2 regions of the Streptomyces sp. NPDC051173 genome follow, and region 1 is predicted to be linked to the other one. Evidence: riboswitches for the same ligand, from Rfam matches in the RefSeq annotation. Region 1 holds a riboswitch; the other holds the start of a gene.
What was found. A riboswitch is a leader RNA that binds a small molecule or an ion and turns the genes downstream of it on or off. The one in region 1 is predicted to bind cyclic di-AMP.
Positions count from the first base shown of each region.

Region 2: another riboswitch for cyclic di-AMP. It lies ahead of AB0435_RS11535 (C40 family peptidase); the one in region 1 lies ahead of AB0435_RS25745 (transglycosylase family protein).

Region 1 is NZ_JBFBBD010000060.1:3,352-7,987, forward strand. Features, by position in the region: gene eno (phosphopyruvate hydratase) at 1-169, opposite strand, end outside; gene AB0435_RS25745 (transglycosylase family protein) at 648-1,397, opposite strand; cyclic di-AMP (ydaO/yuaA leader) riboswitch at 1,401-1,567, opposite strand; gene AB0435_RS25750 (transglycosylase family protein) at 1,828-2,880, opposite strand; gene AB0435_RS25755 (cytochrome P450) at 3,045-4,292, opposite strand.
Region 2 is NZ_JBFBBD010000015.1:19,843-24,478, reverse strand. Features, by position in the region: gene AB0435_RS11555 (8-amino-7-oxononanoate synthase) at 1-973, shown strand, start outside; gene AB0435_RS11550 (DUF397 domain-containing protein) at 978-1,223, opposite strand; gene AB0435_RS11545 (helix-turn-helix transcriptional regulator) at 1,233-2,102, opposite strand; gene AB0435_RS11540 (ATP-binding protein) at 2,344-2,784, shown strand; gene AB0435_RS11535 (C40 family peptidase) at 2,864-3,334, opposite strand; cyclic di-AMP (ydaO/yuaA leader) riboswitch at 3,339-3,536, opposite strand; gene AB0435_RS11530 (urease subunit gamma) at 4,312-4,614, shown strand; gene AB0435_RS11525 (urease subunit beta) at 4,628-4,636, shown strand, end outside.

The sequences.
Region 1 (4,636 bases):
TCTTGTCACCGTCACGGAGCTCGATGGCCTCGAAGGCACCGGTCGAGGCACCGGACGGCACGGCGGCACGGCCCGTGGAGCCGTCGTCGAGGCCGACCTCGACCTCGACCGTGGGGTTGCCTCGCGAGTCGAGGATCTCGCGAGCTACGACGACGTCGATGGACGGCACGAGGGTCTCCTTCGTGTGTGTCTGGAGTTCTGCGAGCACGAGCCTAACGGGCGGCGGGGGCTCACCCTGCCGTCGGGACGCCCCACGGCCGGAAATTTGGAGCAAGTGGCGAGGTAATGGGGCGAATGGTGTTCGCTGAGCGATGAAGTGGGCCGGGCTTGGGTGCGGGTTTGCTTTTCCGCCTGCGGCGGGCTCGTTCCCCACCCCGCCCCTTCCCGAACTGGGGCGCGTGCCCCAGACCCCCGGCTACCGGTCTGTTGCCGCCTGCGGCGGGAGCGGCCTGCGGCCACGTCCTCAAACGCCGGACGGGCTGAATCGTGCGGACCGTAGCGAAGCGTGCTTCGGGGGTCTGGGGGCCCGGGGGCCGAGCCCGCGGAAAGACAGAGCCCCGCTCCGGCGCGGCTCGGGGTTCGCGTCGGAGCGGGGCGGTGTCGCCGTGCGCGGTACGGGTGCGGCGTGAGCCACCGCACCCACCGGATCAGCTGAGGTGCAGCTGCTGGCCCGGGAAGATCAGGTCCGCGTTGTCGACGACGTCCTTGTTGAGGTCGTAGAGCTTCTCCCAGCCACCCTTGACCTTGTTGGCGTCGGCGATCTTGCCGAGGGTGTCGCCTTCCTTGACCTCGTACTCGCCGTCGCCCTTCTGCACGGGCTTCGGGGCGGCGTGCTTCGGCGCGGTCTGCTTCGGGGCCGGGGCGGCCTCGGACTCGTCCTCGTCGGAGCTCTGCGCCTGCGGAGCGGCGTGCTTCGGGGCGGTCTTCTTCGGCGCGGCCTGGCGCTCGCTGCGGTCGGCGTGCGACTTGGTGGAGGTGCCGTGCGAGGCGGAGGACGAGTCGTCGGAGGTGTCGACGTCGGCCTTCGCGCCACCGGAGCTCAGGTTGCCCGCGCCGGCACAGCCCCAGGCACCGGGGCCCTGCATGGCGAGGAGCTTCTCGGCGACGGCGATCTGCTGGGACTTGCTGGCGTGGTCGGCTCGGTCGGCGTAGCTCTGACCGCCGGCGGCGTTCCAGGAGGACTGCGAGAACTGCAGGCCGCCGTAGTAGCCGTTGCCGGTGTTGATGGACCAGTTACCGCCGGACTCGCACTGGGCGACCTTGTCCCAGGTGGAGACGGAGGCGGCGTTCGCGGAGGTCGCGATCATCAGCGGGGCCGCGACCGCGGCGCCGGTGACACCGGCGAGCGTGACGATGCGGACGGCCTTGGACGGACGACGGTGCTTGCCCTTGGACATGAGTCGTTTCCTCACCGACGCCTACGAGGTGAGCTGTCGGGTTCGGGCTGTGAGTTCGCCCGGCCTCGTGTGCGAGCACACTCGGCTTCACCCCAAGCCGTCCCGGTCCCAGCGGACCGTTCCGGCGCCTACCTTGGTTCCCCCGCTCCTGCCTACGGCGCTTGCGCGACGACTCCGCCGGTCGCCGGCAGGATTCGGCGTGGCGACCGTGGTGCTCGCGGTGGCGAGCGGTCATGACGGTAAGCACTCCGGGCCGACGGGTTCAAACCCCTCTTTCCAGCCACAGTTGCCTCTTGTTACCCATAGAAACCTGACATTTCCGCAGGTGGGAGCGGGTGTGCCAAGTTTTGGAGGGGACCGTTCCGCGGAACTTCAACGAGACCCATGTCTCACTTTCGACTGGAACGGACATTCCCCCCGAACTGTCGGGCTATTTGCCGACCTCAAGCCGCTGACCAGGAAGGATCAGATCGGGATCGGAACCGACAACTTTCTCGTTGCGCTGGTACAGCGATTGCCATCCACCGTTAACGGAGTGAGCCTCCGCGATGACTGACAGATTGTCACCGGGCCGCACCGTGTAGTCCCCGGCGGCGGGCTTGTCCGTACGGGCGTCGCCACCGCCGCGCGAGGCACGGCCCTCGTCGCCCGAACGCGGCGGCTCGGCACGGTGCTTGCCCGAGCCCGAACCGGAACCCTGGCCGGAACCCTGACCGGAGCCGGTCTCCGGGCTGTCGGTGGACGGCGCGTGCGGGGACGCGGAGTCCGCGGGCGCCGGTGTGCCGGTGGACGGGTCGGCGGGCTTCTGCGTGGACGGCGCGCCCGACGTGGGGATTTCGGTGGGGTCGCCCGTGGGTCCGGTTGTCGGGCCGGTCGTGGGACTGTTCGCCGGGCCGCTCGTGGGGCCGCTCGGGTCCTTGCGGTGCTTGCCGCCTTCGGGCTTCCCGTCCCTGTCGCCCGCGGAGGGCGAAGGGGTCCCGGGAGAAGGCTTCGCGTCCGGGTTTGCCGACGGTGAGGCCGGGGCAGCCGGGGAAGCGGTGGAGTCCGACGGCGCGGAGCCGCCCGTCGCGGGTGCGGAGGGAGTGCGCTCCGGTGCACGCGGCGCGGGCGCGTCGTCCGTCGGCGCCTTGGTGCTGCCGGGGGTCACTTCCGGAGCCTTGCCGTCCTTGGCGAGGCCCGCGGCGGAGCCGCACGCCTGCCAGGGGCTCGCGCCGGCGTTCAGGACCTGCTCGGCGACGGCGATCTGCTGCTGCCGGCTGGCGAGGTCGGGGCGCGGCGCGTACGCGCGGCCCCCGTACTGCTCCCACAGCTCCTGGGTCATCTGCAGACCGCCGTAGGAGCCGTTGCCGGAGTTGGTGCTCCACGTCCCGCCGCTCTCGCACTGGGCGACGCGGTCCCACGTGGGGGCGTCGGCGGCGTTGGCGCCGGTGGCCGCGAGCAGCGGCATGGCGAGGGCGGACCCCGTCACCCCCGCTGCGACCACGACGGCGGGTACCTGACGGGGGCGACGATGTCGACCGTTCCCGGAGCGCATGCGATGGCCTCTCGTGTGACGGCGAATATGGTGGTCGAACATAGCCACCGGCCCCACGAGTCACAAGCCGGTGTAGCGCAGGTCACGCGGTGGTCACGACAGTTGACGCAGGGTCACCCGGCGCGTGTCTCGAACTCGACCGGCAGCGTGCGCAGTCCGCGCATGATGAGCCCGCCGCGCCACCGCAACTCCTCAGGATCGACAGAAAGCCGCAGGTCAGGGAGGCGCCGCAGCAGTGTCGCGAGCGCGGTCCTGCCCTCCAGCCGGGCCAGCGGGGCGCCCAGGCAGTAGTGGATTCCGTGCCCGTATCCGAGGTGCTGGTTGTCGGACCGGGAGAGGTCGAGGGTGTCGGGCTCGGCGAACCGTTCCGGGTCCCGGTCGGCGGCCGCGAGGACCACGAGCACGGGGTCCCCCTCGGCGATGCGCTGACCGCCGATCGTCAGCTCCTGCTTGGCGAACCGCCAGGTGGCGAGCTCCACCGGGCCGTCGTACCGCAGCAGTTCCTCCACACCGGTGGCGAGCAGGCTCTCGTCCCCTTCGGCGAGGGCCAGTTGGAGCCGCGCGCGCTGCTCCGGATTGCGCAGGAGGGCGTGGACACCGTTACCGATCAGGTTCACAGTTGTTTCGAAACCCGCAAAGAGCAGGATGAAGGCCATGGCCGCGGCCTCGTTCTCGGTGAGGTGCTCGCCGTGGTCACTTGCCCGGATCAGACCAGAAATCAGATCCTCGCCGGGGTTCTCCCGCTTTCGGTGGATCAGTTCCGCCAGATAGGTGCGCATCTTCTTCACCGCGCGGGCGACGCCGCCGCGCGGGCCGCCGCCGTGGCGGATCATCATGCCCGCCCAGTCGCGGAAGTCGTCCTGGTCCTCGGCCGGCACACCGAGCAGGTCGCAGATCGCATAGATGGGGAGGGGAAAGGCGAACTCGTGGATGAGGTCGGCGCTCCCCCTCGCGCAGAAGTCGTCGATGAGCCCGTCGGTCAGCTCCTGGACGCGCGGCGCGAACTCGGCGACCCGCCCCGGCGTGAACGCCTTGGACACGAGCCGGCGCAGCCGGGTGTGGTCCGGCGGGTCGATGTTGAGCAGGTGCGTCATCAGATTGGCGCTGCGCTCGCCCGGGATGCCGACCTTCCCCTTGCCGTGCGCGGACTCGCTGTGGTGCACGGGGTTCTTCGACAGCCGCTGGTCGGCGAGCGCCTGCCGGGCGTCGGCGTAGCGGGTCACCAGCCAGGCGTCCACGCCGCTGGGGAGCGCGGTGCGGTGGACGGGGGCGTTCTCGCGGAGCCAGGCGTACGTGGGGTACGGGTCTGCGGCGAATTCCCAGGTGAAGAGGGTGGGGATGGCGGTTTGGTTCTCGTGCACGTCTGCTGACGCTACCGGGTGGGTGGGGGCGGCCTGTCCCGACGACCACGGGTCGGCCCGGCGCCTGCGGCGGGCTTTCTCCCCAGCCCCGCCCCTTCCCGGCTGCGTCTGATGTGCGGCTCCGCCGCGTGGGGGGCTGCGCCCCAGCCCCCCCACGACTGCGGGCCGGGTTGCGCCTGCGGCGCTTTGTTCCCCTACCCCGCCCCTTCCCGAAACCGGGGCTGCGCCCCAGACCCCCAGCAACACGCTTCGCGCGTTGTCCTCAAACGCCGGACGGGCTGACTGCGCTGGCTACGGTCCGCACCACCCAGCCCGTCCGGCGATTGAGGACACGCCCGGCAGGG
Region 2 (4,636 bases), on a different contig from region 1:
GCGGTGGGGCGCGGGGGCGACCGGTTCGCGACTGGTCACCGGCAGCACCGCGCTGCACGCCCGGCTTGAGGAGGAACTGGCCGCCTTCTGCGGGTTCGAGGCGGCCCTGGTGTTCTCCTCGGGCTACGCGGCCAACCTCGCCGCCGTCACCGCCCTCACCGGACCCGCCGACCACGCGACCCTCGTGGTCTCCGACGCCGGCAACCACGCCTCGCTCATCGACGGCTGCCGGCTCGCCCGGGCAGGGACCGCGGTGGTCCCGCACGCCGATCCGGAAGCGGTCCGCAAGACGCTCGACGCCCACGGCGGCCGCGCGCTGGCCGTCACCGACTCCGTCTTCTCCGTCGACGGCGACGCCGCCCCGCTGGCCGAGCTCGCCGACGCCTGCCGGGCGCACGGCGCGGCCCTGCTCGTGGACGACGCGCACGGCCTGGGCGTCCTCGGCGAGGGCGGCCGCGGGGCCGTGCACGCGGCGGGACTCGCCGGCGCGGAGGACGTCGTCGCCACCGTCACCCTGTCGAAGTCGCTGGGCAGCCAGGGCGGTGCGGTCCTCGGCCCGGCCCGGGTGATCAGGCACCTCGTCAGCAACGCCCGCACCTTCATCTTCGACACCGGCCTCGCCCCGGCGGCCGTGGGCGCGGCCCTGGCGAGCCTCGGAGTGCTGCGCCGCGAGCCGCAGCGCGCGGCGCGCGTCCGGCACGTCGCCCGCGAGCTGCACCGCGGGGTGACGGCCGCGGGCCTCGAAGCCGTACGGCCCGACGCGGCGGTGGTGTCCGTACGGGCGCCGTCCCCCGAGGCGGCGGTGCGCTGGGCGGCCGACTGCCGGGAGGCCGGGCTCGCGGTCGGCTGCTTCCGGCCGCCGTCCGTGCCCGACGGCGTCTCGCGGCTGAGGCTGACCGCCCGCGCGGACCTGTCGGACCGGCAGGTCGAGGAGGCGGCCGGCACGGTCGTACGGACCGCACCGGCCGCCTGACGGCTCACGTCGTACGGTCGGGGGGACGGAGGGAGCCGTCGCGCAGTCCTCCGACGAAGGAGGACCAGGCGGCGGAGGAGAGCAACAAGGCGGACAGGGCGGTGTTCTTCGAGTCGCGCACGGCCAGGAGCCCGGGGGCCAGGCCGGCCGTCTCCACGCAGTTGTTCATTCCGGTGCTGTAGCTGCTGCGTCGCCACACTGCGCCGCACAGGGCCGAAGGGGAAGGTACGTACCGAGGCATTGCGGACATGGTGCCTCCTTACGCGCCGTCGTTGATCCCGGCGATGAAATCCAGCGAGTTCTCGTGCGAGAGGGCGTGCGCCCGCAGCGTGGTGAATGCCTCGGCGTACGCCCGGAGGTCTTCTTTCCGCTCGAGGTAGAGGCTACTCGTCAAATGGTCGAGAACAACCACGTCCAGATCAGCAATGCGCGGAAATGAGAAAATAACAAAAGGCCCGGTGATGCCAATATGGCCGCTCCTGGAGAACGGCAGTACATGCAGCCGCACATGACGCTGCGCACCCGTTTCCACCAGATGCCTCAACTGCCCGGCCATGACCTCCCGTCCACCGACCTGGTGGCGGAGCACAGCCTCGTCCAGCACGGCACACAACTCCAGCGGACTGTCGCCGCCCAGCACCGACTGCCGTGCCATGCGCACCCGTACCAGCTTCTCCACCTGTTCCGGCGGCGGGTCGTTGAGCGCCGCACGGGTCACCGCACGGGCATAAGCAGGAGTCTGGAGGAGGCCCGGCACGACCGTCGTCTCCAGGGTGCGTAACCGTGACGCCTCCGATTCCAGGCTGATGAAGTCGAGATACGCCGGGGGCAGCAGATTGCGGTAGGCGTACCACCAGCCCCGGCGGGCGCCCTCCGCATCGGCGGTGCCCGCGCCGCACAGTGCTCCCAGCAGCGCGCGCAGTTCGGGGTCCGACACACCGTAGGCGTCCAGCAGCAGCGCGACGTCCGAGGACTTCACGCCACTGCTGCCCGTCTCGATGCGGCTGACCTTCGACTGGTGCCAGCCCACCGCGTGCGCGGCCTCCAGGCTGGTCAGTCCGGCGAGTTCGCGCTGGCGGCGCAGCTCGCCACCGAGTTTGCGGCGGCGCACCGCGGGTCCGTTTCGCATAGCCCTGCCTCCGCCTGTGATGAACATGGTGTTTCTTGTCAATAGACCACTGTGCCGCCGGAATCCGGTCGCTCGTCGTAGAGTTCACCGCTTCGAGCGACAGATATATGCAGATACTGGGGGATCGCCCGCATCACCCCCATTTCCGGTGGCAGGCTGTCGGACAGAGCCGTCCGGAAGCGCTCTCGACTTCACGACGCATTGCGTCGGAGTCCGCTCCCGGCGGGAAAGGGACAGCGCCATGGCAGATCATCAAGAAGCCACCGTCACCCTGCCGAGCGCCCCCGCCTCGGTCTCCACCGCACGCCGCTATGTGGCCGGCGTGCTCGCGGACTGGGGGCTGCCGGGCGGCACGGAAGCCGCCGAGACCATCCGGCTGATCGTCTCCGAGCTCGCCACCAACGCCGTGCAGCACACCCGCGGCCAGTCGCCCACCTTCACCGTCGAGGTCCGGCTCGAACTCGACCGGCAGCTGCGGATCGGGGTCACCGACAGCCACCCGCGCTTCCCCCGCAGACTGCCCGCCGCCGTCCAGCAGGACAACGGGCGGGGCCTGGTCATCATCCGCTGCCTCACCGCGGAGCGCGGGGGAAGGGTCTTCTTCACCCCGAACCCGGACGGCGGCAAGACCGTGTGGATCTCGATGCCCTGGACCGTGCCCGCCCTCAGCGCCGAACGGTGAGGGCGGGGCCGGGGCCCCGCACGGCGTGCGGGGCCCCGGTGCGGCGTCGCGGCCGCCTTTCGCTGTGTGTGCCGGCGGGTCAGTCCACCCGGCCGTAGCGGACGTTGTTCGTCCAGATCCGCTCCAGGCGGACCACCGCACCCGTCTTGGGCGCGTGCCAGATCCTGCCGTCGCCCGCGTATATCCCGACGTGGTAGATGCCCTGGCCGGAGACGAAGAACACCAGGTCGCCGGCTTCGCGGGCGGCGCGGGGGATGTGGGTGGTCCGGTTGTACTGCTCGGCGGCGGTGCGGGGCAGGCTCTTCCCGGCCCGCTTGAAGGAGTAGAGGGTCAGGCCCGAGCAGTCGAAGCGGTAAGGGCCGGTCGCGCCCCACTGATAGGGGGAACCCTGTTTCGAGGCCGCGATGTGCAGTGCGTTGGTGGCGACGGTCGATGCCTCGGCTCCCGTCGCGCCGCCCGGCACCAGCACCGTGGCGCCGACGGCGGCGAGCGTGAGCGCGGAGGCCGCGCCGGCCCTGGACATCATTGACGGACGTTTGTGCGCGCCCATGTGCCAACCCTTCGTCAGCCGCCTGTGAAGGATGACCTGTCGGGTTCGGGCAGGCGAAGATGCCCGGCCGTGTCAACGGCTTCACCCCAAGGGCCGACCGCACTACTCTTGGTCGTCCCACCGTGCTCGGGTCCTCCATCCCCACCGGTGCGTTCGGTCGACCCGGCATCCAGACAGCGGCGGGGTTCGGCGTCCGCCTGGACCGCCCCGCCGGGATGGCGGGGTCTTGTCGTCGACCGGATCTTGGCGCAGCCCAGGTACGGATTCCGAGCGGAACCAGAGGTATGTGAGGCTGCTCACTCCCGGGCAATTCCGCTGGACACGACGGGGATTGTCCGTTTCGGCGAACCCCTGTTGAGCCCCTGGCCTGGGGGCCCGCGGCACCGCTCCGGCGCGGCGTGCTCGCCCGGTTGAAATCGATCACCGCGCGTCGTCTACGACACCGTCCGGCGTCTGGGGGAGCGGTGTTTATTCGCCCGCCGACCCGTGATCCATGGGCGCGGGCGGGAGTGCGAGCGGGACCGCGCCCCGACGCGCCCGTCGCGCCCCGGCCCGGACCGGCACCGGGCGCGCCAGGCTGCTCCCGGGCAACTCCCGCCCACCGCCCTCGAACGCGGCTGCGAGGGCTTCGCGCGGTCCCGCGCGGGCGACGCGCGCGGTCTGCGGCGCCCGTAGCCCGTCGTACGTGTCATGAGGGTGCGGCGGAGTGATCCGGCCCAGAAGATCCAGTAGATGCAGACGGCAGCGGCACGCGGTCCCGGCCCGGATCGCCGGATCCGTCCCTCCGGCCTCTCCGGTCCCGTGCGACCCCTCTGGCCATGGATGCGCAAAGAGTCAGTTAACGCGTTGGAAAACCTTCCGCTCTAATCTGCAATCCCTGGCTGTCCGATGAAGAACCCCAGGTCAAAGGTTGTAGAACTCTTGTGTGCCCCCGTTGGGTTCCGCTAGGGGGACTGGTTCGTCAGTGAGGTGGACGCATGCAACTCTCCCCGCATGAGCAGGAACGCCTGCTTCTCCATGTGGCCGCCGACGTAGCCGAGAAGCGCCGGGCCCGTGGGGTGCTGCTCAACCACCCCGAGGCGGTGGCCCTGATCACCGTGCACGTCCTCGAAGGCGCCCGCGACGGCCGGACCGTCGCCGAGCTGATGTCCTCCGGGCGCAAGGTGCTCGGCCGCGCCGAAGTGATGAGCGGCATACCCGAGATGATCCACGAGGTCCAGGTGGAGGCCACCTTCCCGGACGGCACCAAGCTCGTCACCGTGCACGAGCCCATCGGCTGAAGGGAAGACCGCCATGATTCCC